Regions from separate parts of the Priestia sp. P5 genome, predicted to be linked through region 2. Evidence: riboswitches for the same ligand, from Rfam matches in the RefSeq annotation. Region 2 holds a riboswitch; each other region holds the start of a gene.
What was found. A riboswitch is a leader RNA that binds a small molecule or an ion and turns the genes downstream of it on or off. The one in region 2 is predicted to bind cobalamin.

Region 1 (10,271 bases), 1.3 Mb from region 2:
TAGTTCAAGAAATTGTTGATGTAGTACCTGAAGGCACGGCTTTGTTTGCTGGAAATTCAATGCCTGTTCGAGATATTGATTCTTTCTTCTTAAATACGGAAAAAGATATTCCACTCTTTGTAAATCGGGGCGCAAATGGAATTGATGGTGTAGTTTCGTCTGCTCTAGGCGTAAGCACGGCTTACGATCACACCGTTTTATTTATTGGTGACCTATCGTTTTATCACGATTTAAATGGTCTTCTGGCAGCTAAAATGCATAATTTAAATTTAACCGTTGTGCTAGTTAACAATGACGGCGGAGGAATTTTTTCATTTTTACCTCAATCAAAACAAGAAAAGCACTTTGAATTTTTATTCGGTACGCCAACTGGATTAAACTTTGAGCATGCCACTCGTCTGTATGATGGCACATTTTCTTCAGCAAGCAGCTGGGAAGAATTTCGACATGCAATGAATCATGCTTTCGCAAAAGGCGGGTTGCATGTTGTAGAGATTCGTACAACTCGTACAGAAAATGTAGAGACTCATCGCAGTTTGTGGAAACTTGTTTCCGAGGAAATAAATTTGTCAAACGGTGAGGAATAAGCAATGATTTATCAATTAAATGGTTTATCTTACTATGTGCACACCGAGGGGAAAGGAGAGCCGTTGCTTCTGCTTCACGGTTTTACCGGTTCTTCTCAAACATGGCGTACCTTTATGAAGAAATTCGCTAAAGACTATCAGGTGATTGCTGTTGATATTATTGGTCATGGCCAATCAGCAGCTCCGAAAGAAATCAAACCATATTCAATGGAAGCAGTTGTTGAATCACTGCATGAGCTGCTTCAACAGCTATCTCTATCACAGGTGAATGTAATCGGATATTCGATGGGAGGAAGACTTGCTCTTTCATTTGCTCAGCGATATCCACACCTTGTGAAAAAGTTGGTATTAGAAAGCGCATCGCCTGGTTTAAAAACGCGAGAAGAACAAAAGCTAAGAAAAGAAAAAGATGAACAGCTGGCGAGCCGCATTATGGAAAATGGGATTGAAGAATTTGTGAACTATTGGGAGGAAATCCCTCTTTTTCGTTCTCAAAAGCAATTGCCTCGTCATGTTCAAGAAGCGGTGCGTAAAGAAAGACTTTCGCATACAGAGATCGGCCTTTCCAACAGTTTGAAAGGAATGGGAACAGGAGTCCAGCCGTCCCTTTGGGAGAAGCTGGACGATCTGTTGATGCCGGTTTTGCTTATTACAGGAGAAGTAGATCAAAAGTTTTGTTTAATTTCCAAAGAAATGCAAACATTAATACCAAATGCTACTTCTAAAATTATTTTAGGGACAGGCCATGCAATTCACGTGGAACAACCCGAGATTTTTGGTAGAATAGTAAGTGAGTTCTTAGCTACTACATAATTAGGAGGAAATAAAGATGACAGTTGAATGGACATCAGTACGTCAGTATGAAGACATTTTATACGAAACATATAACGGAATCGCTAAAATTACGATTAACCGTCCGGAAGTGCACAATGCATTCCGTCCAAAAACAGTAATGGAATTGATCGATGCATTTGCTTATGCTCGTGACGATGCAAGCGTTGGAGTAATTGTATTAGCAGGTGCTGGGGATAAAGCATTTTGCTCAGGCGGAGACCAAAGAGTTCGCGGCCACGGCGGCTATGTAGGAGAAGATGAAATTCCACGTCTAAACGTTCTAGATTTACAGCGTTTAATTCGCGTAATTCCAAAGCCGGTTGTTGCCATGGTATCAGGCTATGCAATTGGTGGTGGCCATGTTCTTCACGTTGTATGTGACTTAACAATTGCAGCGGATAACGCAGTCTTTGGACAAACAGGTCCTAAAGTTGGAAGCTTCGATGCAGGATATGGCTCTGGTTACTTAGCTCGCATCGTAGGTCATAAGAAAGCGCGTGAGATCTGGTTCTTATGCCGTCAGTACAACGCTCAAGAAGCACTAGACATGGGATTAGTAAACACGGTCGTTCCATTAGAACAGCTTGAAGCTGAAACAATTCAATGGTGTGAAGAGATGTTAGAAAAAAGTCCAACCGCTCTTCGTTTCTTAAAAGCAGCATTTAATGCTGATACGGATGGCTTAGCTGGTATCCAGCAATTTGCGGGTGACGCAACGCTTCTTTATTACACAACCGATGAGGCAAAAGAAGGTCGCGATGCATTTAAGGAAAAACGCAATCCAGACTTCCAACAGTTCCCACGTTTCCCTTAAACAGCTGAAACAGCTTGGTGATTATCATCAGGCTGTTTTTTCAATTTAATTTAGTTAATCAGTATAAAAAGGAGAGAAATTCATGAGTAGCCAAACGATTCCTAATGGGCTTATGCAAAGAGCATATTTGACGCCAAATCGAGTGGCGGTAGAAACACCGCAAACGTCTCTTACGTTTCAAGAGCTTCATAAACGTGTTCAAAAAGTAGCGCAGCAGCTTTCGTTTAACGGTGTAAAGCAAGGCGATACCATTGCTTTATACATGAAAAATAGCGTGGAGTTTATTGAGATTTTACATGCGGTTTCTTATATTGGCGCAAGGTTGCTGCTCGTCAACACGCGTTTGACAAACGAAGAAATTAATTATCAGCTAACAGATGCAAACGTGTCGTTGCTTATTACGGATGAAACATTTTTAATGAGAGAATTCCAAAGTTCCATTACTCAGCTTCCTTTACCTGCTTTAAAAAGTTCTCCAGAAGCAGAAACGGATTTTCAAAAAACGTGGAATCTCGAGGAGACATTCACCATTATGTATACGTCTGGAACAACGGGTCATCCAAAAGGAGTGCTGCAGACGTATGGAAATCACTGGTGGAGTTCCGTTGGCTCAGCACTTAATTTAGGATTAAATGAAAAAGACTGCTGGCTTATAGCGGTTCCTTTGTTTCATATTAGCGGCTTATCTATTTTAATGCGGAGCGTTTTTTACGGAATGAAAATCATTTTAGAAGAACGATTTGAAGCAGGAGCAGTAAATGAAGCGATTGAAAACAAAGGGGTAACAATTATTTCGGTTGTCACTTCCATGCTATCCAATATGCTCGATGAGTTAGGGGAACGGAAATATCCGCATACGTTTCGCTGCATGCTTTTAGGAGGAGGACCCGCACCGCTTACTATTTTAGAGGCTTGTGTGAATAAAGAAATTCCTGTTTATCAAACGTATGGAATGACAGAAACATCTTCACAGTTCGTTACGCTTTCACCTGAAGATAGTTTGCGAAAACTGGGATCAGCAGGTAAACCATTATTTCCGTGTGAGATGAAAATTGTAGATGAGAATGGAAATGAAACACGTGAAGCAGGAGAAATCATTGTTAAAGGTCCAAATGTTACAAAAGGATATTTAAATAAACCTGAAGCTACTAAAAAAGCCCTTCAACAAGGCTGGTTCTATACAGGAGATATCGGGAAAGTGGATGAAGAAGGCTTTCTATATGTGTTAGACAGACGTTCAGACCTTATTATTTCAGGTGGAGAAAATGTATATCCAGCTGAAATTGAAAATGTTTTGTTGAAGCATCTCGCTGTTAAAGAGGCCGGTGTAACGGGAGTAGCTGATGAAAAATGGGGACAAGTGCCAGCTGCATGTATTGTTGTAAACGAAGACGTTTCAGATGAAGAATTATCTTTACACATTCAACAATTTTTAGCAAAGTACAAACTTCCAAAGTATTTCGTTCGAGTAGAGGAGCTGCCGCGAACGGCTTCTAATAAAATCATACGCCGGAAGCTATCATCGTTCATACAGAAAGGGAGCTAATCGATGATTATAAAAAAAGTACATCTTTATAAAATTGACATGAAGCTTCTTTCTCCTTTTTCAACAAGCTATGGTACAGTGCAGGATCGAGAATTGATTTTGCTTGAAGTAGAAGATGAACAAGGATTTACAGGGTGGGGAGAAGTCGTTGCTTTTTCATCTCCTTGGTATACGGAAGAAACGATTCAGACATGTTTTCATATGTTAGACGATTTTTTAATTCCCTCGCTTCTTCATCATCAGCTTCAAAAACCAGAGGATGTTCAAAAGTTATTCAAACCTCTAAAGCGAAATAACATGGCTAAAGCAGCTTTAGACTGTGCTGTATGGGATTTGTATGCAAAGCGGCAAAACAAGCCGTTATCTGAAGTAATTGGAGGAGTAAGGTCTGCTGTAGAAGCTGGAGTGGTAGTTGGCTTAAATGATATTTCCATAATGAAAGAACAAATAAAAACTTACATGAAAGATGGTTATAAGCGCTTTAAAGTGAAAATTAAGCCGGGTGCTGACTATGGGTTACTAAAACAAATTCGAGATGAATTTCCAAGCATTCCTCTTATGGCTGATGCCAATTCAGCCTATACGTTAAGCGATAGTAATTCGTTGAAGAAACTAGATGAATTGAATTTAATGATGATCGAACAGCCGTTAAGTTCTGATGATATCCTTGATCATCGACTGTTACAAAAGCAAATGAAGACGCCGATTTGCTTAGATGAAAGTATTGTGAGCTATGAAGATGCACGTCATGCAATTGAACAAAGAAGCTGTAAGATTATCAATGTGAAAATCGGTCGAGTTGGCGGAATGTCCGTAGCAAAGCAAATTCATGATTTATGCGCCCAGCATGGTGTAAGACTTTGGGTTGGAGGAATGTTAGAAGCCGGGATTTCACGAGCTCATAACATTGCCCTTGCCACACTGCCTTCTTTCACGATACCAGGTGACATTTCTGCGTCGTCTCGCTATTGGGAAAAAGATATTATTAAGCCCGAAGTAGAGGTGGAAGCCGGAGTAATAAAGGTGAAGGAAAAACCGGGGATAGGATACGATATTGATAAAAATTTTATCAAAACAATCACAGCATTTGAAAAAGAATACAAATAATTAAAAACCGTTTTTTATGAAAAACGGTTTTTTTATTGAGGTTGTCAATGTTTAGTAGAAAAATAGGACAAATTTTTTAAAAAGAGCACATTGTTCCATCAAGCGTGTCAAAACATGTTATGATGGAATAGTTTGATGAAAAAAGTCGAAGGATTTTATCGTAAAAAACAAAATTATTTTTGAAAATAGGTTGCTAGTTTTCTAAGTTGTCCTATATAATGTGTTTATAACATAACACAATATGTTGTTTGTTAAACAATAATAAAATACTATATTTTGTGTTTTCCAGTGAAAAAGGTGTCTGATAAAAAGACTTAAAAGGGAATTTGGTGAAAATCCAAAGCTGTCCCCGCAACTGTGAATGCTGATGAAATAAGGAGATCCACTGTGAGTAAACATCATGGGAAGGCCTTAAAGTAAAAAGAAGCATAAGTCAGGAGACCTGCCTTTTTTATGTCGTTTTATCTTCTTCGGGAGGTGAGAGGGTAGAGCGAGGATTGAGAAAAGACTTAGTGTCTTCTTCTATCTTCGTTCTATTCGCTCACCGAGGTACGGTGAGCGATTTTTTATTTTGAAGTGAAGAGAGGAGCCATATTTATGGTGAATACATTAAAGCCTACAATTCTACATGAATTAACTGCATATATTGAACGTTTAAAAAAAGAATTTACGCAGCTTGATTTTTCTTTGTATGAGGAAAAGGTTATTCAAACTGTTACAGTAAAGGAAAATATGACGGACGAAAAGGTTGCAAACGTCCTAATTTTAGCAGCCTTAGAGCGTATTTCAATGGAAGAACCAGATTGGACGTACGTAGCGGCAGACGTATACTTAAACGAACTATATCGAAAAGCAGCGGACAACCGAGGTTATGATAAAAAAGAGAAGTACGGTTCATTTTATCAGCTTATTCAAGAACTAACAAAAATCGGCATTTATAATAAACAACTATTAAAAACATATACAGAAGAAGAAATTAATGAAATTGCTTCAGTCATTATTCCTGAACGCGATCGTTTATTTACATACATTGGATTGTTGACATTAGCAGATCGCTATTTAGCGACATCACATGATAAGCGCGTATACGAATTACCGCAAGAACGTTTTCTTATCATTGCTATGACGCTGATGTCTCAAGAAAAGAAAGAAAATCGAACAGCATTAGTAAAAGAAGCGTACTGGGCGCTTTCTAGTCTATATATGACAGTTGCCACACCAACGCTTTCAAACGCAGGAAAGAGCTACGGACAGCTATCTAGCTGCTTTATTGATACGATTGATGACAGCTTACGCGGTATTTATGATAGCAATACAGATTTGGCCACGCTTAGTAAAAATGGAGGCGGAATTGGTGTCTACCTCGGTCATATTAGAAGCCGAGGAAGTGATATAAAAGGTTTTAAAGGCGTATCATCAGGAACAATTCCATGGATGAAACAACTAAATAATACGGCTGTAAGTGTCGATCAGCTAGGTCAACGACAAGGAGCTATTGCCGTATATTTAGACGTATGGCATAAAGACATCTTTTCATTCTTAGACGCGCGTTTGAACAATGGTGACGAACGCCAGCGCACGCATGATTTATTCACTGGCGTATGTTTGCCAGATTTGTTTATGGAAAAAGTAGAAGCACGTGAAGACTGGCACTTATTCGATCCTCACGAAGTTCGTACGCTGATGGGCTATTCGTTAGAAGATTTTTACGATGAAGAAGAAGGCAGCGGTTCGTTCCGCACTCGTTACGCTGAGTGTGTAAATAATGAACAGCTTTCAAGAGAAACAGTACCTGCTATTGAAATCTTCAAGCGCATTATGCTTTCGCAGCTTGAAACGGGAACGCCTTATATGTTCTATCGTGATACGGTTAACCGAGCTAATCAAAACCGCCACGATGGCATGATCTACTGCAGCAACTTATGTACAGAAATTACGCAAAACCAAAGCACAACGGTCGTAACAGAGGAAATTACGGAAGACGGAAAAATTATTATTACAAAGAATCCGGGCGATTTTGTTGTATGTAATCTTTCATCTATCAACTTAGCGAGAGCCGTAACTGAAGATGTGCTTGAACGTTTAATTCCAATTCAAGTACGCATGCTTGATAACGTTATTGAGTTAAATGATTTGCCCGTACTTCAAGCAAAACTAACAAACCAAAAGTACCGCGCAGTAGGGCTTGGTACATTTGGTTGGAACCATTTGCTTGCCTTAAAGAAAATAGCATGGGAAACAGATGAAGCGGTAGCATACTGCGATGAATTGTATGAGCAAATTGCTTACTTAACCGTACAGGCAAGCATGAACTTAGCTAAAGAAAAAGGCGCATATCCATTATTTAAAGGCTCAGATTTTGAGTCAGGCGCTTATTTTGAAACACGTAAATACACAAGCGAAGCGTGGAGTGAACTGCGTAACGAAGTTCAAAGTAATGGGATAAGAAATGGATACTTAATGGCTGTAGCACCTAATTCATCAACATCTATTATCGCGGGTTCTACTGCAAGTATTGATCCGATTTTTCGTAAGTTTTATTCAGAGGAAAAGAAAAACTATAAAATCCCAGTGACGGCACCAGATTTATCGCCAGCAACAAACTGGTATTATAAGTCCGTTTATTTAATTGATCAGCATTGGAGCATTAAGCAAAACGCCAAGCGACAGCGCCATATTGATCAATCCATTTCATTCAACTTATATGTGCAAAATGATATCCGAGCAAAAGAGCTGCTGGATCTTCATATGACGGCATGGAAAGAAAAGTTAAAAACGACCTACTACGTACGTTCAACATCAAGTGAAGTCATTGAAGAATGTGAAAGCTGTCATAGTTAAAAGGAGTGAATAATTGATGACAAGCATGTTAAAACGAGAATTAATGAACGAAACAGCTCCGAACCGTTCGACAGGAATCATTAACGGCAAGAGCTCAAATATTCTAAACTGGGATGACGTCCGATTTTCATGGGCGTTCCCTAAATACAAACGTATGCTAGCTAACTTCTGGACGCCGTTTGAAATTAATATGGGTCAAGATATTAAGCAGTTCCCTCAGTTAACGGCTGACGAACAAGAGAGCTTTTTAAAAATTATTGGCCTGCTGGCGCTACTGGACAGTATTCAATCAGATTATGCTAGCAAAGTAGCTGATTATGTAACCGATTCTTCGATTAATGCTCTAATGATTATTTTAGCGCAGCAAGAAGTGGTTCATAATCATTCGTATTCATATGTTTTATCAAGTCTTGTACCAAAAGGAAAACAAGATGAAGTATTTGAATACTGGCGCACAGACGAAAAGCTTCGCGCTAGAAATGACTTTATTACAAACGGATATAAAGCATTTAGCGAAGAAGCAACGGTTGAAAACTTTTTGAAGTCTATGGTATATGATGTTATTTTAGAAGGCCTTTTCTTCTATAGCGGATTTGCGTTTTTCTATAATCTTGCGAGAAATCAAAAGATGGTGGCGACATCTACTATGATTAACTATATCAATCGTGATGAACAGCTTCACGTTGGGTTATTCGAAAAGATTTTCAAGGAAGTACTAAATGAAAATCCAGCTTATCGTACGGAGGAGCTAGAAACGTTTGTAGTTGAAACGTTCCAAGAGGCAGCTCGTCTTGAAATTGAATGGGCGGAATCTGTTATTGGAGAAAAATTCGACGGCATTACGATGAAAGAACTGCAGCAGTACATTGAATATATGGCGAATAAACGCTGTAATCAGTTAGGGTTCGGTCGAGCTGCTTTCCCAGAAGCACCGATTGAAAATCCCCTTCGTTGGATTATTGCTTACCAAGAGGTAGATTTAGGGAAAACGGATTTCTTTGAACAGAAATCACGACAATATACAAAAGCATCAGATGCGAATGGATTTGATGACCTATAAACACAAAAGCTGACTAATTTTCTTATTGATTAGTCAGCTTTTTTTAAGTGAATAAGTCCAAGTTCTAACGCACGTGTAGTAATTAAGTCATCAATTTCTTCTGGAATGTTTTCAAGTGTTCCCCATTTGTATGTCCATAAATGAGTGAACGATTGTACATAGATTGGAAAGGTTTGTTCATTTGCTTTTATTGCTTCTTCTTTAAAAAAATGAATCAATTGTTCAGTTTTCATACTAGTCTCCTTTTTTATGATCTTGAAGAGAGAAAAAAGACAACCCAGAGGCTGTCCTTTTGCGGGTTACGCTTCAGTTGGCTTGAACGTTTTACAGTCTGTTTCATAACTGCTTGCTGCATGTTTTCCGCTATGACTTACCACGTAAATTTCTTCTGCGCTGCAGTGATTTCCATTTTTCCAAAAGTGACAGTTATTTACTTCACAAAGAATGTTTTGTTCCAACGTTAACCCTCCTTTGTATGTGATAGCTATAGTATGGTCAAAATTCAACTAACTTATAAGAAAGGTGGTAGACTTTCATTTTAATTGAGAATTTTTATCAATTAAACATTGACAAAGAGAATCATTCTCAATTAAACTGTGTATATAGTAAAGAATACAGGTTGTTGTCAAATCATTAAATGAATAATTAATTGGGAGGGAACAAACATGTCATCAGTTATGGTTGTAGGAGGAGACAGGTTAAAGCATATTGCAGATCGTTTAGCGGGAGAAGGATTTAATGAAGTCATTCATTTAGATGGCCGTAAAAGCAATATGGTGAAGCGAGAAATACCCGAACATATTGGGTTTGTATTAGTTATTACGGATTTTATTAATCACAATATGGCAAAAGTCATTAAAGAGAAAGCAAAAAAACAAAAAAAACCGATTTATTTCGTCAAACATTCATGGAGTGCTATTCGTAAAGTGATTGAGCAAATTTCATGATTTAATTTTTAATCATTATTGAGAATGAATTTCAATTAGGGTGGTGAGACATAGGTGGAACCGATAAAAGTGCACATAAAGACACTCTCTAACGAACACATCGAACAATTTATTCGATGTCCGTACAAATTTTATCAGCAGCAGCTTCTTTTGAAAAAAACATCTATAGATTGGAAACAGCTTGTTCAAGTAACTGTCCATCAAATCATTAAAACATACTATAGCAAGCCAGTTGAGTATCGCTCAACCCTCTATGTTTTACAGCTTATTGAAAAATATTGGCACCTAAAGCCAAATATGTTTTCATCACCCATTCACTATTACGATGTGTTAGCTAAAGTAAGCGATTATTTACTGAGGTTTTTAGGCGAGAAAACACATGTGGAACTACCGCTTTTTGTGTTTGAGAAATACAGCGTTTATATAGAAGAAATTCAAAGCAACCTTTCTCTAACCATTGATTTTGCTGCATGGACAGAGAAGTCTTATACGGTAACAAAATTCATTCTAGATGACCATGAAGAAGTGAAGAACG
Region 2 (10,271 bases):
CAAATTGGAGAGATGAGCTGAAACGCTTGTGACACCGCTGTTGATTTCCGTGCAAGACTTCGCTTTCCTCGGGCGGCCGGTGAGCCTCCTCGTAGCTTCCGCTCCTGCGGGGTCTCACCTGTTCCGCTTTCCCCGCAGGAGTCTTTGTCTTGCCCTCCAATCATCAGCTAGAAGCAGCCATATACATGAAACCTTCCAATAAAAAATTCCAACGAGTTGGATTCTCCACCAAGAATCTCAATTCATCGTTCTAATCTTGCTTCAACTAACATACTTTTGTCCCAACCTCTTTTTATAGCTTGGTAGGCAAGTAGTGCAAATACATATCTAAGCAGTCTTCGTACTGCGACAACACGTCCATTGTTTTTTTATGAGGTTTTGTATAAATAACTGGATAGTCGATTTCACCCCATATAGAATTCACTGGAAAAGCTAATTTTTCTTTTTTCAGCGAAAAGTCAGCCTGCACTCCTTCTTTATTTCCTCTCGCGTCTAATCGAATCCATCTATCTTCACTTTTAATGTAAACTGCATTTAAGGCATGAATACAGTAGCCTGTGTCTATCGTATCTCCAAGTATCAGCCTTTGATAACAAAAGCCTGCAGGAATCCCTTCTGCACGCAGCAAAGCAGCTAATAGATTACACTTGCTGTAACAAATTCCTTCTTTTTCTTTTAAAGCCTCTAAAGCGGTTTTCGTGATGATTTTGCTTTGAATATCCCAGGAATGAGATACTTCATCTCTCACAAACTCATATGCTTTTTTTATATACGCTAGGGAAGAATGAGGCAAGCCGCTTTTGAGTTCACGTACCTTTTGTTGAATCAAAGGATGTGTAAAGTTTACTTCAGGAAGTTCTTGCGTATAGTCTTCTTTTTCCAACGATTCACAAATTAATTTCATTTACTTTTTCCTCCTCTTATATTCACAGTATGTTTTTTTATACATAATATTGAATTTTATTACATATTTTTATATAATGAAAGACCACTTAAACGGAAAACGATAGCAGATACAAGATTGAAAGAGGTTTTGTTTTTGGTGACGTTATTTTTAACAAATGTGCTGCTCGGTCTTTCGATTGCCCTTCCCGTTGGTACGGTGACGATTGAAATGACAAAGCAAGGTTTAAAAAACGGGTTTCTTCACGGATGGGTTGTTGGACTTGGAGGCATGACGGTTGATTTATTACTAATTGTGCTGCTTTACTCTGGACTAGCTTCTTTTTTATCGGCTCCTTTTATCCAGCTTATGATGTGGCTTATAGGGGCACTTTTTCTACTTTATATTGGCTATGACAGCATTAGACACGCGGATCATGACATAACGGATCCTGGAGAACACGTAAAAAAGTCCTTTGCATCTTCTTATGTGAACGGAATCTTTGTTGCCATTTCTCCTAGCAATCTCATTTTTTGGCTAAGCGTGTTTGGAACGGTGCTGACCAACTCGCTTCAATCCTCTCATTCTTTTCATTTCCTGCTGATTGCTGCGGGGATATTAACAGGGATTTTAATTCATGACTTAGGCTTAATGACGATTGTCTCTGGAACTAGAAAAGTGCTGAATAAGATTTATATCAAATGGGTTTCTATTGCAGCTGGATGCATCTTAATTGGTTTTTCATGCTACTTTCTTTACCGGTTTATTGGGAATCTGCGCATGTACTTTTAATGTTTCTACATATTTTATGACTTACTAAATCCCCTCTTTATCTAGTATAGAGAGGGGATTTTTATAATCTAGCAGGGACTATCAGACAAAAAGTTCACAATTTCGTCACATTTCTATTGATTTTTTTCTCTTTTTATACGAAAATATAAAAAAGGGAGGAAATATCATGAAAATCAAAAAAGCACTTCGCATCTTTATTGGATCAAACGTTCTTGTATTATTAACATTCGGCCTTCTTCCAGCACTATTGGTTAACCCTGATATTGACCTAATTCAATCATTTATTAATTATATAGGCAAGGATTAATTCCGCTTTAAATAGTCATAATTTTCAATCTATTATTTCAATAAAAAAAGACAGCGCAGGCTGTCTTTTTTAGTAGGCTTGAGAAAACTTATTTCACGTTTATTTAGTTGAAAACAGCTTTTTAACATCTACTTTTTGATCTTTAGCAATCGTATACGTGGCCTGTTTTTTATCTTCAAAGCTAAACGCTTTTATGTAGTCATTATCGTAAATCGTTAATCCGTACGCATCTTTTCCATTTTCGACGATTTTCACCCAGTAAGCCTGGTCAAATTTTGGGTCGAGCTCCTTGCTTTTTTTTACTTCTAGCTGTGATAAAGAACGTACGATCTCTTTCGTCTTCTTTTTATCGTCTATTACACGTTTCCCTTCGTCTGTATCTATTTCAATACGCGTAACGTTTGCTTGGTCTACTTTTATGACGTCTTTTAATTGATAGGCTTTCCCTGTATATGTAAAGTAAAATACTGCGATAAATAAAAGTGCAGCTATAATAATTGTTCTTTTTTTCAAAAGGAACCTCCTTTTCCATATCACGCTGCATTCAGGTGATACATCTTTTTATTCCTCCAGTTCCGCAGCCTTTTAGTAGAATGCTGCTTCCTACAAGTAAACTATACGTTAATCCCGGAACAGGAAGTACTAACGTTACCATCAACAGTAACATGCCCGTACTTGTAAGAGCTACTCCGGCAGCTCGATTTTTCATTCATTTCACCACCGTTGCTCTGTAAATCTTTTATATAAAGCGATCAAACTATATTTGATTTCTTATTCGCTTATTAGCTATGTACTTTTCGCTTGTAATAAACGAGGGTCCAAAAATATACGCATATTCCTACTAGTAAAATTGTGGCTTCCCAGCCTCTTTCACCGGTTTTAATAAAATCATAGGAGGACCAAATTAACAGCGCTACCGTATAAAATAAAAAGCCGTTTCGCGCCGCTTGCTTAATTTCAAACTTTTCCATTTCATCCGCTTTTTTTACTTTCACATTATCTTCTCCTTTTCAACTAAATCATGATTTTCTAAATAAAAACAGCTCATCTACCGTTGCTCCCAGCTCCTCAGCCAGCTGAAAAGCAAGGGTCAAGCTTGGATCATACTTATTGTTTTCAATTGCATTAATCGTTTGTCTCGATACGCCGCATACTTTTGCCAGTTCGTCTTGAGACATCCGTTTGATTTTACGCAGTTCTTTAATTCGATTTTCCACCATTCATCACTCATCTCTAAAATGTAAAAAACTTTTTACATCCATATCTTATATTATTTTTCTTGTTACTGTCAAATATGTTTGACAAAGTAGAGTCTTTTACATAACTGAAATAGAGGTTAGAACAAGTAGGTTAGTTGAAGGACAATGCGAACGAGTTTGATTAAGAATTCACCTCGTGCTAATTTTTTATGGGTATGGTAAACGTAGGTTTCGTGTATGCAGGTGCTTCTAGCTGATGATTGGAGGGCAAGGCGAAGACTCCTGCGGGAAAAAGCGGAACAGGTGAGACCCCGCAGGAGCGCAAGCGACGAGGAGGCTCAGCGGCCGCCCGCGGAAAGCGAAGCCTTGCACGGAAATCATTAGCGGTGTAACAAGCAATTCATAGTAGTAACATTAAAGCTTCTTACTCATATTAAACCACTGGACGCCTGCATGCTGAGACTCGGCAACGCCTTGATTCACATATTCGTTTTTTTCGTAAAAAGGAATCAATTCTTCTTTGCACGTTAAGGTAATCGTTAAGCGCTGTTTGCTCCGCGCTTGTTTTTCAAATTCTCTTAGCAACTTACTCGCAATTCCTTTGTGATGATGCTTGGGATTTACGACAATCCCTAAAATACTTTGATGACCGCCTGTCTCAGGATTTGAAATCGTTTTTTCAAACAAATCATCCGTGATAAACGGAGCTGAAATGACGGGACCGTTCACATATCCGATTATTTCTTCATTTTCTTGGGCGATGATAAACGTATCAGGAATGGTGTTGATCCGCGTGATAAATGCATCTTTTGAGGCAGCTTCTTCAGGTGTAAAGCCTTTGTTTTCTAACGTAATTAATTGGTTTAAATCTTTTTCATCCACTTGTCTTATAATCATTGGAACGTTTCCTCTCATTATGTATTTCTCTTTTTTCTCTAAAAGCTTCTATTACATATAACTATCTCTTTCTACTATATATAAAAATGCCCAAACAAAAAAGGATTGACCTCTGCATCATACAGAATTCAACCCTACTTCGCTTTTTAATTAACGTCTTGATTATTTGATAAATGCACCAAACGGCTTGCCCACCGGAAGCACAACTCGACCGTAGTGAGTATTTAATACAGCCGCTGCAGATCCATAGAATGAAAACAGAGCAATTAATAGCTCTGAAACTGCTGCTAGTAAGTGCGTGTACTCATATGCCACACCAAATGTACTTAGCGATAATCCAATGAATAAGAAATCGATTAACACAAAAATAATAAATAATACTTTATGAGTGCCCATTGCTCCAACTGTCATAAAAACGCTGAAAATCAAGTAGCCGACAAAAGCAAATGCGAGCTGCTTCGGATCCGCTTCTTTTGCGAGCGCTTCCCCAAATGCTCCAAGCTGAATAAGCCATGTCATAGCTACACCTAGCCAAAATAACCCGAAGGCACCAAAAGCAGTTGCGCCGAAGGTATTATTATGTTTGAAATCTTGCATAGACGCGATTAACTGTCCTATTCCGCCTAAAAAAATCGCCCATGGCAATACCAATGAAACACCATCGGTTACCCCAAGCTTTTGAAACGATGCAACAAGTGTTACCATGGCAAGTCCGAATAGACCTAGCGCTGATGGATCCGCTGTTACAATTTTAACGTGCTGCGTGCTGTTGTTACTCATGTTGTACCTCCCTGATTTTAAAAACACCTTTAAAAAGATACAAAAATGTACGGGAAGTGTCAATGGATATTTTTGGCCTTTTAAAATCCCATAAGACCAAGCAGTGTAGCGGTTACACTGCTTGGTCTTTAATTTCTTATCATTAAACGTTTTGTAATAAATTTTGTCTGGTTTGTTTTGCAGACTCAACCATCACTTTTAAAGCTTCAACCGTCTCGCTGATTCCTCTTGTTTTAAGGCCGCAGTCGGGATTAATCCAAAACAATGCAGGATCAAGTACCTGCAGAGCGCGGTCAATGTTTCGCTGAAGCTCTTCAAGCTTCGGTACGCGCGGGCTGTGGATATCATACACGCCAAGTCCGATTCCTTGATTGTACGTATGTTTTTCAAACGCATAAATTAATTCACCGTGGCTTTTAGACGTTTCAATGGAAATCACGTCGGCATCAAGCGCTTTGATGGCATCAATAATCTCTTCGAATTCTGAATAGCACATATGCGTGTGAATTTGCGTCTCGTTTTGCACCGATACCGTGGCTAGTTTAAATGCATACACCGCAGCGTTTAAGTAGCTGTTCCAGTTTTCTCGTTTTAACGGCAGTCCTTCACGCAGTGCCGGTTCATCTACTTGAATCATTGAAATGCTCTGACTTTCAAGTGCTTCTACTTCTTTTCTAAGAGCAAGCGCAATTTGATTTGCGACGTCATAGCGCGGGATATCATCACGCACAAACGACCAATTTAAAATCGTAATCGGACCCGTCAGCATTCCTTTAACCGGCTTATTTGTTAGAGACTGTGCGTAGACCGTTTCTTTGATCGTCATCGCCTGCTCATACGATACATCTCCGTAAATAAGCGGCGGCTTCACGCAGCGAGAACCGTAAGATTGCACCCAGCCAAACTTCGTAAACTGAAAGCCTCCTAATTTTTCACCGAAGTACTCAACCATGTCCGTACGCTCAAACTCTCCGTGCACAAGGACATCTAAGCCGATGTTTTCTTGAATTTCAATCCATTTTTTTATTTCCTCGTTAATGTACGCTTCATATGCTTCATCGCTTAACTCGCCTTTACGCCACTTTAAACGCTCTTTTCGCACTTCTTTTGTTTGCGGGAAGCTTCCAATCGTTGTCGTGGGAAGAAGCGGCAGTTGAAACGCTTCTTGCTGAACGCGTTGACGTACGTCAAACCGCGCTTGTCGCTCTGCTTTATAGCTGTGCAGCTGCTTCAGCTCTTTTTGCACGTCTTGATGATTTCGAAAAGATGATCCATTTAATGCTTGAATTGCCTGTTTGCTTACGCTTATTTCTTCTTCTATTGCTTCTTTTCCTTGCCGCACCGCTTTTGTTAAAAGCGTGATTTCCTTTAGCTTTTCATCTGCAAAAGACAGCGCATTTTTTAACACTGGCTCAATGGTTTCTTCATTTTTCACCGTAACGGGAACATGTAGTAGACTTGATGAAGGCTGCAGAATCAAACGATCTTTTGATACGGCTTCTTCAATTTCACTGATCGTTAAAAGCTGTTCGTCCAAATTTTCACGCCAAATGTTTCGTCCGTCAATCACTCCCGCTGCCAGCACTTTATCCGTTGGAAAACCATATTTATTAAGCGCAGTGAGATTTTCTCCTCGGTCATGTACAAAATCTAAGCCGATTCCTTCAACAGGAAGAGACACAACTTCTTTATAGTGATCAACGCTGTCAAAATACGTTTGCAAAATGACTTTTACATTCGGTGCCGCTTTTTTCAAAGTTTGATAGACTTCTTTGTACAGCGCCAGGTCTTCTTTTGATAGCGTTGTAGCTAAAATTGGCTCATCTATCTGCACCCACTCTACTCCTTCTGCCTGCAGCTCCGCTAAGATAGTTGCATAAAGCGGAACAAATTGTTTAACTACTTCTTTAAACTCGCTTTTTTTATATCCTTTTGACAGCTTCACAAATGTTACTGGACCTAAGATCACGGGCTTGCCTTCAATATTCAGCTTCTGTTTTGCTTCTTTGTAAAATTGAAGCGGGCGATTTTCTACAAGTGACGGCGTACATTCCTCAAGCTCCGGTACGATATAGTGATAATTTGTGTTAAACCATTTTATCATCGTAGAGGCTACCGCACCTTTTGTTCCTCGGGCGATGTCAAAATACGTTTCAATCGATACCGGCCCTCCGTCATAATCAAAGCGCTTTGGCACTAGACCAAACATAGCGGCTGTATCTAACACGTGATCGTATAAGCTAAAATCGCCGACTGGAATCAATTCAATTCCTGCATCACGCTGTTTTTTCAGATGCCCCAGACGAAGAGACTCAATTTCCTGCAAAAAGATATCTTTCTCTAGTTTTCCTGCCCAAAACTGCTCAAGCGCTTTTTTCCATTCTCGTTTTTCACCAATTCTTGGATAACCTAAGTTTGAACTTTTTACACTGCTCATTTTTTCCACTCCCTGTATATTTTTTATCGGTAAACTAAAAAATCTCTCTTTTCGAAATGAAAAGAGAGATGATACGCATACTTAACTAAAGTTGAGATAGCCTGTTTTTCTCAACACGTATTCCTCACTCCTCTCTATATCCCGTAGAGCTTAAGTGCATACAACAGGCAGGTCTCCTGACTTAGGTTCATCGCTTCCTATCCCTTCCCATTTCAACATGAAACAGTGGTTAATAAGTTGCTCCCCATTACAGTGGCGGGACCGCGCCGGCTTTTCACCGGTCTTCCCTTTTAAGCTGCGTACATTCGTTACACAGCACCTGATGCATTTTTATAAAATTGTTCATTCAAAACATATTCACATAAAATAAAAAGCCTCTCTATCATGAATAGAGAGGCATAGTATCTATGAAATCCTCTCTTATTTTTCAAAGCTGTACGCTTTGCAGGATGTAGCACCTTTTCAACAAGACTGTTAAATGGTTGCCGGGCTTCACAGGGCCAGTCCCTCCGCCTCTCTCAATAAGAGTTTTAATTATTTATAATATTTTGAATGTAGAGTCATCTTAACACCTTACATTTATGTTGTCAAAAGAAATTTCAAAAAAATTAGTTTTTAGGAGGCGTTGACGCTAATTTTTGCCTTAACAATTTGTAATCATCTTTTCGATGTGTTTCGATCAAGTCTTTTGCTCCTTGGTGATATCCTGACGAATAAATGTACTCTACCGCTGTTTCGATAAGCTTTCTCTTTTCCTCAGCACACTCACGATCCATTAAAGGGAACAGTCTACCTAAAAGGTCATTTAAATCTTCCTTAATAAAACGATCAAGTCCTTCTTGCATCTTTTCGTTTGCCATTGTAGCTCCTCCATTTGCTGTGTATGTTCTAAGCCTCTATAAACAGGCATTTCACTGTAAATTTTGAGATAAAGTTAAGTCATTAAACAGTATATCAAGTGAATGTTTTTCTTCAATTACATATGTAATACAAATATATGACAAATATAGAGAATATATCATCATTCATTATCTATTATAACGTTTGACTGAGCCTTCTGCTACAAGGTTTCGTACGGTTTCCCAAAAGAGGTTGAGACATAACGAAATGAATCTAATCTAAAGGCAAATGGGATACATGAGCTGAATCGCTTGTTGCCCCGCAGTTGATTTCCGTGCAAGGCTTCGCCTTGCTCTCCAATCAACTGCTAGAAGAAATGAAACAGCTGAAACCTGCGTTCACCATAAAAAAACGAACCACTAATCAAACACTTTGATTAGTGGTTCGTTTTTCACTTCAGCTAAAATACTTTTATCTCAGCACCTTACAATTAAAACATTTACGACAATCAAACATATTTATTACGCTCAACCGGACTTAAAGAATTTCTTTCAGAACGAGCTGCCATGTCCGTTTCAATTTGCTCTAGGCTGCGTCCTTTTGTTTCAACAACTACAAAACGTATGAAGAATAATCCGAGAATACAAATGATCCCGAACGTTGAAAAGATAACGCCCAAACTAAACTGATCAGCTAAAATTGGGAATACAAGCCCTACTGCAAGCGATCCTGTCCAGTTAAAAGCAGATGAAATCCCAGCACCGATTCCGCGTACAGAAAGCGGGAAAATTTCTCCTACAATGATCCACGTAAGCGGCGCCCAAGAAAACGCATAGCACAGGATAAAGCAGCAAAGTGCAATTAACGTAACCCAGTTCACGACGGATTCATTAACGCCTACTGCTCCAAGAATAGCCGGTGTGAAAAAGGAAAGAGCCATTCCCGCTCCGCCAATTGTAAGAATGGTACGGCGGTTGAATTTATCAACAAACTGCAGAAAAATAAGTGTTGTCACGACAAAGATTACCCCAACAATGACCGTAAAACCAGCAGCTACCTGTGGCGCTAAACCAACTTGACGGGCAATGCTTGTTGCATAATAAACAATTGAGTTTGAGCCTTGAATCTGCTGAAAAGTTGCCATTCCGACACCGATAATTAAAGCTAGACGAAACTTTTTCTGAAACAGCTGTTTAATGCCTGATTGTTCATGCACAGCTACGCTTTCAATTTCAGATACTTCAGCTTCGACTTCAGCTGCTGAGGAACGAAGCGTGCGCAGTACTTCACGCGCTTTATCTGCCATTCCGTTTTTAATTAAGTAGCGAGGTGACTCCGGAAGCTTGATCATTCCGATGCATAAAACGATCGCAAAAATACCGGCACTGCCAAGCATAAGTCGCCAGCTGTTTGGAACCGGCTCAAAAATAAAGGCTACGATATAGCTTAATAATAATCCAATTACAATCATTAGCTGATTTAAACCTGAAAGCTTTCCGCGAATATGTGCAGGTGCGATTTCTGACATATAGGCAGGAACTAACGAAGAAGCCGTTCCTACTGCTGTACCTAAAAAGACGCGCGCAATCGTTAACGTAATTTCCTCTGGTGCAATCGCGGAACCGATGGAGCCTAAAAGAAAGATGATAGACGAAATTAAAATTAACTTTCTTCGTCCAAACTTATCGCCTAATAATCCGCTTAAAATGGAACCGATAATGGCTCCTCCCATTAGCGACGAAACCACAATTCCCAGCCAGAGCGGACTTAAATGAAACGCTTCACGGATATGACCTTCTGCACCAGCAATAATTCCAATATCATAACCGAATAAAATACCGGCAAATGAGCCGAAGAAGAAGATAAACTTACTTGATACTTTACTCATGATTATAGATCCCCTTTGTATTGTCTTAGTTTTGCTCCCTACCACACAAATTTAAAACGCTTTCATTTATTCTTAAAAACGGCGTTCTTTTACTAACGCTATATTTTCACTTCCAAGGAAGCAGCGCTCCCTCGGAAATGTGAATGCTTACTTAATAATGACGTACTCTAGATCAACAAGCTTTGCATAGCTGACGATTTGATCCGTCGTCAAATTTAATGAAAGAACCGTATGATGGCCTCCTCCGT
Region 3 (10,271 bases), 830 kb from region 2:
TGCTGTAAGGATGTATATTTATACACGGTTCGCGGAACCGCATATGCTCGATGGATGAAAGTCAACTGTGCGAAAGGAGCAAGAAAGTGAAAAGGTTAGGTCTAGCAACTCAGATTCTAATTGGACTGATTTTAGGCGTAGCTGTAGGTGCTATTTTTTATGGAAGCGATACAGCCATTTCTATTTTACAGCCGGTTGGAGACATATTTATTCATTTAATTAAGATGATTGTCGTACCGATTGTGATTTCAGCATTAATCGTAGCGGTCGCAGGAGTAGGCGATATCAAAAAATTAGGTAAGCTTGGCGGAAAAACAATTCTTTATTTTGAAATTGTTACAACCATTGCTATTGTAGTGGGGATTATTGCCGCGAACTTATTCCACCCTGGTGCAGGGGTTGATATGGGGCATATTGAAAAAAGCGATATTTCTCAATATGAGGCAACGGCAAAAACGTCTGAAAGTACAGGGATTGCTCAAGAGCTTCTTCATATTGTTCCGACAAACGTCTTTCAATCGGTAGCAGAAGGCGATCTTTTACCAATCATTTTATTTTCCGTACTGTTTGGTGTAGGCGTAGCTTCGATTGGAGAGAGAGGAAAACCTGTTTTAGCCTTTTTTGAAGGCGTCTTGGATGCAATGTTTTGGGTAACTAATTTGGTGATGAAATTTGCTCCAGTAGGTGTATTTGCACTTATTGGTGTTAATATTATAAAGTTTGGTGTCGGATCACTTATTCCATTAGGAAAATTAGTGTTCGCCGTTTACTTCACCATGATTTTCTTTGTGCTTGTGGTTCTTGGAATTATCGCTAAAATGGCTGGAACAAGCATGTTTACGCTGATAAAAGTGTTAAAAGACGAGCTGCTTCTTGCTTTTACAACGGCAAGTTCAGAAGCCGTTTTACCATCTCTTATCAAAAAGATGGAAGACTTCGGTTGTTCTAAATCGGTTACATCGTTTGTTATTCCAACAGGCTACACGTTTAACTTAGACGGTTCAACCATTTATCAGGCGCTGGCATCGCTGTTTATTGCTCAAATGTACGGCATCGACCTTTCCATTATGGATCAAATTCAGCTCCTTCTTGTGCTAATGTTAACCTCAAAAGGAATGGCTGGTGTACCAGGGGCATCGTTTGTAGTTGTACTTGCTACGCTTGAATCTATGGGCTTCCCTCTTGAAGGCATGGCATTTATTGCAGGAATTGACCGCATTCTTGATATGATGCGTACCACAGTTAACGTAGTAGGAAATGCTCTAGCTGCAATTGTAATGTCCAAGTCTGAAGGCGAGTTTGATAAGCAAAAATCATTAAATTATACAAATAAATTAAAGAAATCAAACATAGCTTAAAACAAAAAAGCCGGGCAGCTGCCCGGCTTTTTTGTTTGGAGCTGCGTGTTATCTTTTTTGAAACATATGGTAAAATAAAAGAAATGAGAGACAAAGGAAGTGTCATAATGACGGAAACTGTTCAGTTAATTAAAAAGCTTGTTTCGATTCCCAGTCCTTCTGGAAATACAGAAAAGGTGATTTCATTTGTCGAAGACTATGTAAAAGAGCTAAATATTCAAACGTATCGCAATCGAAAAGGAGGCTTAGTCGCTACTATTCCCGGTAAAGATACAGATCATCACCGCATGCTGACGGCTCATGTCGATACATTAGGTGCTATGGTAAAAGAAATCAAACCTAGTGGACGTCTGAAAATCGACCTGATTGGAGGGTTTCGCTACAATTCTATTGAAGGAGAATATTGTGAAATTGAAACTTCATCAGGAGAAGTATTTACAGGAACCATCCTTATGCATCAAACTTCTGTTCATGTGTATAAAGATGCAGGGGAAGCTGAGCGAAATCAAGAAAATATAGAAATTCGATTGGATGAAAAAGTACATAGCGCAGAAGATATTCGCAGCCTTGGAATTGAAGTCGGCGACTTTGTTTCGTTTGATCCCCGTGTAGAAATAACCAAAAGCGGTTTTATTAAATCTCGTCATCTCGATGATAAAGCAAGCGTAGCTTTATTGCTTCAGCTCATGAAAACAATTCAAGAAGAACAGATCGAACTGCCATACACTACGCATTTTCTCATTTCAAATAATGAAGAAATTGGATACGGAGGGAATTCAAACATTACGCCTCAAACGGTAGAATACTTAGCGGTTGATATGGGTGCTATGGGAGATGGACAATCTACTGATGAATACACCGTGTCTATTTGTGTAAAAGATTCAAGCGGACCGTATCATTACGGTTTGAGAAAGCATTTGGTGGAGCTAGCTAAGCAGCATGATATTCAGTATAAATTAGATATTTATCCGTTTTACGGATCAGATGCTTCCGCTGCTATTCGTGCGGGGCATGACATCGTACACGGCTTAATTGGTCCAGGAATTGATTCTTCTCATGCGTTTGAGAGAACGCATCAAGATTCATTGAACCATACGTATAAGCTTCTTCACCACTATGTGCAGTCAAACATGGTTCTGCTTTAAGAAAGGAATATTTAATTAGTGTATTTTTTATGCAGAACAAAGAGCGGGACGGGACTGTGATGTCTGTACTTTCCTTTCCTAAAAAAGAAGCCGACTGTCCGGCTTCTTTTTTTAATAAATACTATATATTTTTTTACTGGTGAAGCAACAGTTGGTAAAAAAGCACCTTTTTTAAAGAGGTATAATACTACTTCAACCTTTTGTACATTTTGTTCATTTACAGAAGTTAAAATGTTTTTAAATTTTTAAAAGTTTCTTGTGACAAGTTTTGTAGAATGGGTTTTCAAAAGGAAATGCTTTCGTCATAATGTGGATATAGCGATCACTACAATAATCGGAGGCGAATCTTTTCATGTGGGTACTGACGGTGTATGCTGGAAAAGAAATGAAAATGTTTGAATTTGAAACTGAAACGCAGGCGAGAGAAGCTTTTGCAAAAACAAATGGCTGTAAAGTTCTTTCAGAAGTCGTGTATTATAATGATCCTCATTTAACATTAGTAGCTATATAATGAAAAACAAGAGCTGACTTTATGCTCTTGTTTTTTTATAGCTTCTTGTATCTTACGAAAAGAATAGAGTTGAAATAAAAAAAAATGTACGCTATGATATGGTAGTTACTTCTATTATTCTGATAGTTTAAAAGGTTCATATATATCAAACAGCAACAGTAAAGATGCCAAGAAGGCTTAATAGGGAAACTGGTGTAAGACCAGTACTGTCCCCGCAACTGTAAGTGTGGACGAACGAGTATAACCACTGTGAAAAAATCACGGGAAGGTTCTCAAGTAGAATGATACACAAGTCAGGAGACCTGTCTTTATTGTGAAGTTTCTATTTCTCCGGGGAGCGGGAAGGGAAACGTTGGCTTAAAGTGGCATTCGTGTACACTCTTATTCTGACGTTTTACCCGCTCGCATATTAGCGAAGCGGGTTTTTCTCATATCCTAAAACTACATATCGTGCAAAAAAGGTGCGCAATGACCACATTGCGTTAAATGGGAAGTCTGGTGTGAAGCCAGCGCGGTACCCGCCACTGTGAAGAGGAGCTGATTGCATATGCCACTGTATTCGGGAAGGCGCAATCAAGTAATGAATCGAAGTCAGGAAACCAGCCTTTTTCTAATGCGAAGCTTACCCTACGGGATATAGGTGGAAGTGCAAAAACTTAGTTTGAATTTTCTGCGCCTCTATCATTGATAGAGGCGTTTTTTTAGTAAAGGAGAGAATGAGTGTGACGACTTGGAACTTGAATGCAACAAAGCATCACGTATTGATTTGTAATGGAAGCAGCTGTATGAGAAAAGGTGGAGAAGAAGCCACGCAGGCTATTCGAAATAAAGTGACCGAACTGAATCTAGATGAAGCGGTTCATACAACCCGCACGCGCTGTAACGGAAGATGCAAAGATGCTCCTGTAGCTATCGTGTACCCTTCAGGAGATTGGTACAAGCAGGTCACTGAAAACGTAGCTCATCGAATTGTTGAAGAGCATTTAGCAGGGGGCTGCAGTATAAAGGAATCGCTTATTTATGAATATGATCAAAATGGTTTCGTTTCTCCAGAAAACAGTGACTCCATAGAAGGAATTGACAAAGTAAAAAGTAACGCATAAAGGAGGAGCTAGCATGAAAGGTAAACTACTAGTTATTGGATTCGGTCCAGGAAGCTTTGAGCATATCACACAGCGAGCAAGAGAAGCCATTCAAGAAAGTGATATGATCATTGGTTATAAAACCTATGTGGAATTAATTCAAGGACTGTTAACGAATCAACAAATTATTAGTACAGGAATGACCGAAGAAGTAAGCCGTGCACAAGAAGCTGTAAAGCAAGCTGAAGCGGGCAAAACCGTAGCTGTCATTTCAAGCGGAGATGCAGGAGTATATGGAATGGCAGGCCTTGTGTATGAAGTGTTGATTGAAAAAAGCTGGAAAAAAGAAACGGGCGTAGAGATGGAAGTAATTCCTGGCATTTCGGCTATTAATTCATGCGCATCTCTCCTTGGAGCGCCCGTGATGCATGATGCTTGTACGATTAGTTTAAGTGACCACCTTACGCCTTGGGAGCTAATCGAAAAAAGAATTGAAGCAGCTGCACAAGCAGATTTCGTAGTGGCTTTTTACAACCCAAAAAGCGGAAGACGAACAAGACAAATTGTTGAAGCGCAAAGGATTCTATTAAAGTACCGTTCTCCTGATACGCCTGTTGGTCTTGTGAAAAGCGCTTATCGTGACCGTGAAGAAGTCGTAATGACCAACTTAAAAGATATGTTAAACCATGAAATTGGCATGCTGACTACCGTTGTTGTTGGGAATTCATCTACGTTCTTTTATGACGATTTGATGATTACACCGCGAGGGTATCAGCGGAAATATACCCTCAATCAAACGGAACAGCCGCTAAGACCGCATCAGCGACTTCGAAAAGAAGCAGAACCATGGGCTCTTGATCAAGAGGAGACTGTACAGCAAACGGCTTCAGCTATTGAAGCTGTTCAGAATAAAAAAGAAGAAAAAACAGCTTCACGAGCTCTTGCAGAAGAAGCGCTTCAAGCAATTTTAGGTGAAACTACTTCTCCGGTCGTACATCAGCCAATAGAGTCTATTTTTGAAGTGGCGGTTAGTCCAGGGCTTGCGAATAAGAAGTTTACGCCCGTTCAAATGACAACACTAGCAGAAGTTGTTGGTGAAAAAGGTACGATGGAGTATACGCCTGATCATCAAATTAAATTGCAAATTCCAACGGCTCATCCAGATGTGATCATTGAAAAACTTCAAGCAGCTTCCTTTTTATTATCTCCGGTCGGAGACGTGTTTACAATTAAAGCGTGTGATTTTTGTGATGGAGAAAAAAGCGACGCCATCCCACATACGGAAGAATTACAAAAGCGCCTCGGTGGAATGGACATGCCAAAAGAGCTGAAGCTTGGTATTAATGGATGCGGTATGGCCTGTTACGGTGCTGTTCAAGAAGATATCGGCATTGTCTATAGAAAAGGTGCGTTTGACTTATTTTTAGGAGCTAAAACGGTTGGGCGCAACGCGCATTCAGGTCAAATTGTGGCGGAAGGCATAGCGCCTGATGACATTGTTGAAATAGTTGATAACATTGTCCGTGAATATAAAGAAAAAGGTCATCCTAATGAGCGGTTTCACAAATTCTTTAAGCGTGTGAAGAACGTTTATGGATTCGATTATCAGGATATAACACCAAAAATAAAAGTAGAACCAGCTCCTTGTGGAGATTAAGAAATGGGAGGGCATTATATGAAATCAGTTTTATTTGTCGGTCATGGAAGCAGAGATTCTGAAGGGAACGATCAAATTCGCGAGTTTATCTCTACTATGAAGCATGATTGGGACGCATCTATTTTAGTAGAAACGTGTTTTCTAGAATTTGAACGTCCGAATGTAAGTCAAGGAATTGACACGTGTGTGGCAAAAGGAGCACAAGATGTAGTTGTGATTCCAATTATGCTCTTGCCTGCTGGCCACTCTAAAATACATATTCCGGCAGCTATAGATGAAGCTAAGGAAAAATATCCACACGTAAACTTCGTATACGGACGTCCCATTGGCGTTCATGAAGAAGCTCTTGAAATTTTAAAAACGAGATTACAAGAATCAGGAGAAAATTTAGAAACTCCAGCTGAAGACACGGCTGTTATTGTCTTAGGACGAGGAGGAAGCGATCCTGATGCAAACAGTGATCTATATAAAATTACGCGCCTTCTTTGGGAAAAAACAAACTACAAAATCGTCGAAACTTCTTTTATGGGCGTGACCGCTCCATTGATTGATGAAGGGGTGGAACGATGTTTAAAACTGGGCGCTAAAAAAGTGGTTATTCTCCCATATTTCTTATTTACAGGAGTATTAATTAAGCGTTTGGAAGAAATGGTGAAGCAGTATAAATTGCAGTATGAAGACATTGAGTTTAAGCTAGCCGGCTATTTCGGCTTTCATCCAAAACTACAGACAATTTTAAAAGAACGTGCTGAAGAAGGATTAGAAGGCGAAGTGAAAATGAACTGCGATACATGTCAATATCGCCTCGGCATTATGGAGCATATTGATCACCATCATCATCACGATCATGATCACGATCACGGGCACCATCACCACGATCACCATCATGACCATCACCACCATGAAGATAAGGTCGGCGAGTTAAAATGATTTTATTGTTAGCGGGAACTAGCGATGCACGTGCATTAGCTGTTCAAGTGAAAAAAGAAGGTTACGACGTTACGGCGACGGTTGTAACCGACAATGCAGCAATCGAATTACAGCGTGCAGAAGTGAACGTGAAAATTGGACGTCTCACACAAGAAGATATGATTGATTTTGTAAACGAACATAGTGTAAAAGCTATTGTGGATGCAAGTCACCCTTTTGCCGAAGAAGCATCTAAAAACGCTATCGGCGCAGCTGCTGAAACATCGATTCCTTACATACGCTATGAGCGGGCTTCACAGGCTTTCACCTACGACAATATGACGATGGTTTCCACGTACGAAGAAGCAGCTGAAGTAGCGGCTCAGAAAAAAGGAGTTATTATGCTGACAACAGGCAGCAAAACGCTGCAGGTTTTTACAGAAAAGCTCCTTCCTCTTTCAGATGTACGGCTTGTTGCTCGTATGCTTCCAAGGCTGGATAATATGGAAAAGTGTCAGCAGTTAGGATTTCCGCAAAAAAATATTATTGCTATTCAAGGTCCGTTTACAAAAGAGTTTGACCGAGCCCTGTATAAGCAATACGGCGTGACGGTCATGGTCACAAAAGAAAGCGGAAAAGTTGGATCTGTGGATGAAAAAGTAGAAGCAGCCAAAGAGTTAGGCTTAGATATTATTATGATTGGGCGACCAAAAATCGAGTATGGGACCGTGTATTCCACGTTTGAAGAAGTGGTTCATGCTTTAGCAAACCAAACTAGGAGTTGATTGAGATGGATTTTCGTACAGAATTTAAACCGTTAACTGTTCAGCCTCAGCAAATTGAAGGAAAAAGTTTTGAAATGATTACAGAAGAGCTTGGGCCTCACCCGTTTACAGATGAACAGTACCCAATTGTTCAGCGTGTGATTCATGCGTCTGCAGACTTTGAACTTGGACGCAGCATGCTGTTTCATCCGGATGCGATTCAAGCAGGAATTAAAGCCATTCGCAGCGGCAAGCAAGTGGTTGCGGATGTACAAATGGTGCAAGTAGGAACAAACAAGCAGCGAATTGAAAAACACGGCGGTGAAATCAAAGTTTATATTTCAGATCCGGACGTAATGGAAGAAGCAAAGCGCTTAAATACAACGCGTGCAATTATTTCAATGCGAAAAGCAATTAAAGAAGCAGACGGCGGAATTTTTGCAATTGGGAACGCACCGACAGCTTTACTTGAATTAATTCGTTTGATTAAAGAAGGAGAAGCGAAGCCTGGGCTTGTTATTGGTCTGCCGGTAGGATTTGTTTCAGCAGCTGAATCGAAAGAAGAACTTGCAAAACTTGACGTGCCGTTTATTACAAACATCGGGCGAAAAGGCGGCAGTACGGTAACGGTTGCTGCATTAAATGCAATTTCAATTCTTGCAGATCAGGTGTAACGCATGAAGGAAGTACCAAAAGAACCTAAGAAACTCAGAGAAGGCTACACGACGGGCGCTTGTGCAACGGCAGCTACGAGAGCAGCTCTGCTTACGCTAATTTCAGGAGAAGTGCAAGATGAGTCAACGATTTACTTACCTGTCGGCCGCTTTGCTACGTTTCATCTTGAAGAATGCGAGTATCGCACAAGCAGCGCTGTAGCTAGCATCATTAAAGATGCTGGAGATGATCCCGATGCCACGCACGGAGCGCTGATTATTTCTGAAGTTTCGTGGTGTAATGGTGCAGACATTATCATTGATGGAGGAGTGGGAGTAGGGCGTGTGACAAAGCCCGGCCTCCCAGTTCCTGTCGGTGAAGCAGCCATTAACCCTGTTCCAAGAAAGATGCTGAAAGAAACGGCTGAACAGCTTTTAGCCCAATACAATATACAAAAAGGCGTTAGGATTGTCATCTCGGTTCCTGAGGGAGAAGAAATGGCGAAAAAGACATTAAATGCGCGTCTAGGTATTTTAGGAGGCATTTCGATACTGGGGACGCGGGGGATTGTCGTTCCGTTCTCAACAGCTGCTTATAAAGCAAGCATCGTGCAGGCAATTAGCGTTGCTAAAGCAAGTAATTGTGAGCACGTTGTCATTACGACAGGAGGCCGAAGCGAAAAGTATGGAATGAAACAGTTCCCTGAACTTCCGGAAGAAGCATTTATCGAAATGGGAGATTTTGTTGGATTCACTTTAAAACAATGTAAAAAGCAAGGAATGAAAAAAGTGTCGCTCGTAGGCATGATGGGAAAGTTTTCAAAAGTCGCGCAAGGCGTTATGATGGTTCATTCAAAAAGTGCACCTATTGATTTTAATTTTTTAGCAAAAGCAGCTTCTGAGTCAGGCGCTTCTGCTGAACTGGTAGAGGAAATAAAAGGTGCAAACACAGCTTCTCAAGTGGGAGATTTAATGACGCAAAGCGGTCATCATCAGTTTTTTGAAAAACTGTGCGAGTACTGCTGTTTATCAGTATTAAAGGAAATAGGGGACGGAATCGATGTCGATACGTCTCTTTACACATTAAAAGGAGATTTTTTAGGACAGGCGGTGCAACATGGCAATTAAAATTATTGGAATTGGTGACGATGGGAAGTTAAGTTTGCTTCCTATGTATGAACAGTGGGTGTATGAAAGTGATGTGCTAATTGGAGGAAAGCGTCACCTGGATTTTTTTCAAGATTTCGAAGGAGAAAAAGTAGCGATTGAAGGAGGGCTTTCTCCTCTTGTTGAACGTTTAAAAAACGAAGAAGGAAATGCGATTGTGTTAGCCTCAGGCGATCCGTTATTTTACGGAATTGGGAGCTATCTTTCTACGAAGCTAGACGTTGAAATATATCCTTATTTAAGTTCTATTCAGCTTGCATTCTCACGTTTAAAAGAGCGATGGCAAGACGCTTATTTTACAAGCGTGCACGGCAGGAGCATAAAAGGGCTGGCTCAGCGCATTGACGGCTATAAAACAGTGGCGATTCTAACTGATGAGCAAAATTCTCCTAGTGCTCTGGCAAACTACTTATTATCATTCGGCATGGCGGAATACAAGATGTTTGTAGCAGAGAATCTAGGTGGAGAGGAAGAGCGCTGTCAGCTGCTTTCGCTGGAAGAAGCGGCGAATCAACTCTTTTCTCCGCTTAATGTCGTGATATTAAAACAGGTAGAAAAAAGCCCAGTTTGGCCTCTTGGAATAGAGGACGATGAATTTATTCAACGCAAGCCGGACAAGGGACTTATTACTAAAAAAGAAGTTCGTACACTTAGTATTAGCGCCCTGCAGCTAAAGAGAGACAGCGTGGTGTGGGATATCGGAACATGTACGGGTTCAGTCGCGATTGAAGCAGCTAAAATTGCGCGTGAAGGACAAATTTTTGCCGTAGAAAAAAATGAAGCAGACTTGGAAAACTGCAGAGAAAATCTAGCGAAATTTCGAGTAGATGCCCATACTGTGCACGGAAAAGCACCGGAAGGGTTAGGTGAGTTTGCTGATCCTGATGCGGTGTTTATTGGAGGGACAGCAGGAGGCATGGAAACCATTTTAGACGTGTGCTGCAGCCGATTAAATTCAGGAGGGCGCATCGTATTAAATGCCGTAACGATTGAAAATTTAGCAGAAGCGATGAAAGCTTTTAAAG

Region 1: it holds a riboswitch for cobalamin, as region 2 does, so the genes downstream of both, MMB69_RS00085 (ribonucleoside-diphosphate reductase subunit alpha) here and metE (5-methyltetrahydropteroyltriglutamate--homocysteine S-methyltransferase) in region 2, are expected to answer to the same signal.
Region 3: it holds a riboswitch for cobalamin, as region 2 does, so the genes downstream of both, MMB69_RS11470 ((2Fe-2S) ferredoxin domain-containing protein) here and metE (5-methyltetrahydropteroyltriglutamate--homocysteine S-methyltransferase) in region 2, are expected to answer to the same signal.

Annotation. Positions count from the first base shown of each region.
Region 1 is NZ_JAKWFJ010000001.1:13,180-23,450, forward strand. Features, by position in the region: gene menD (2-succinyl-5-enolpyruvyl-6-hydroxy-3-cyclohexene-1-carboxylic-acid synthase) at 1-587, shown strand, start outside; gene menH (2-succinyl-6-hydroxy-2,4-cyclohexadiene-1-carboxylate synthase) at 591-1,400, shown strand; gene menB (1,4-dihydroxy-2-naphthoyl-CoA synthase) at 1,417-2,235, shown strand; gene MMB69_RS00075 (o-succinylbenzoate--CoA ligase) at 2,318-3,781, shown strand; gene menC (o-succinylbenzoate synthase) at 3,785-4,888, shown strand; cobalamin riboswitch at 5,167-5,352, shown strand; gene MMB69_RS00085 (ribonucleoside-diphosphate reductase subunit alpha) at 5,486-7,729, shown strand; gene MMB69_RS00090 (ribonucleotide-diphosphate reductase subunit beta) at 7,746-8,789, shown strand; gene MMB69_RS00095 (hypothetical protein) at 8,819-9,022, opposite strand; gene MMB69_RS00100 (DUF1540 domain-containing protein) at 9,089-9,247, opposite strand; gene MMB69_RS00105 (DUF2325 domain-containing protein) at 9,455-9,736, shown strand; gene MMB69_RS00110 (hypothetical protein) at 9,791-10,271, shown strand, end outside.
Region 2 is NZ_JAKWFJ010000001.1:1,294,197-1,304,467, reverse strand. Features, by position in the region: gene MMB69_RS06970 (hypothetical protein) at 1-164, opposite strand, end outside; gene MMB69_RS06965 (transglutaminase-like domain-containing protein) at 293-904, opposite strand; gene MMB69_RS06960 (LysE family translocator) at 1,043-1,675, shown strand; gene MMB69_RS06955 (hypothetical protein) at 1,842-1,982, shown strand; gene MMB69_RS06950 (DUF5301 domain-containing protein) at 2,082-2,495, opposite strand; gene MMB69_RS06945 (hypothetical protein) at 2,527-2,691, opposite strand; gene MMB69_RS06940 (hypothetical protein) at 2,765-2,977, opposite strand; gene MMB69_RS06935 (helix-turn-helix transcriptional regulator) at 3,002-3,202, opposite strand; gene MMB69_RS06930 (hypothetical protein) at 3,442-3,573, shown strand; gene MMB69_RS06925 (GNAT family N-acetyltransferase) at 3,596-4,096, opposite strand; gene MMB69_RS06920 (acetate uptake transporter) at 4,241-4,858, opposite strand; gene metE (5-methyltetrahydropteroyltriglutamate--homocysteine S-methyltransferase) at 5,001-7,295, opposite strand; cobalamin riboswitch at 7,445-7,633, opposite strand; SAM riboswitch class I at 7,713-7,823, opposite strand; gene MMB69_RS06910 (hypothetical protein) at 7,904-8,155, opposite strand; gene MMB69_RS06905 (sugar porter family MFS transporter) at 8,644-10,023, opposite strand; gene araA (L-arabinose isomerase) at 10,171-10,271, opposite strand, start outside.
Region 3 is NZ_JAKWFJ010000001.1:2,120,212-2,130,482, forward strand. Features, by position in the region: gene MMB69_RS11455 (cation:dicarboxylate symporter family transporter) at 87-1,358, shown strand; gene MMB69_RS11460 (M42 family metallopeptidase) at 1,466-2,503, shown strand; gene MMB69_RS11465 (hypothetical protein) at 2,856-3,014, shown strand; cobalamin riboswitch at 3,160-3,338, shown strand; cobalamin riboswitch at 3,457-3,636, shown strand; gene MMB69_RS11470 ((2Fe-2S) ferredoxin domain-containing protein) at 3,737-4,117, shown strand; gene cobJ (precorrin-3B C(17)-methyltransferase) at 4,131-5,753, shown strand; gene MMB69_RS11480 (sirohydrochlorin chelatase) at 5,772-6,683, shown strand; gene cobK (precorrin-6A reductase) at 6,680-7,447, shown strand; gene MMB69_RS11490 (precorrin-8X methylmutase) at 7,453-8,100, shown strand; gene MMB69_RS11495 (cobalt-precorrin-5B (C(1))-methyltransferase) at 8,104-9,207, shown strand; gene cbiE (precorrin-6y C5,15-methyltransferase (decarboxylating) subunit CbiE) at 9,197-10,271, shown strand, end outside.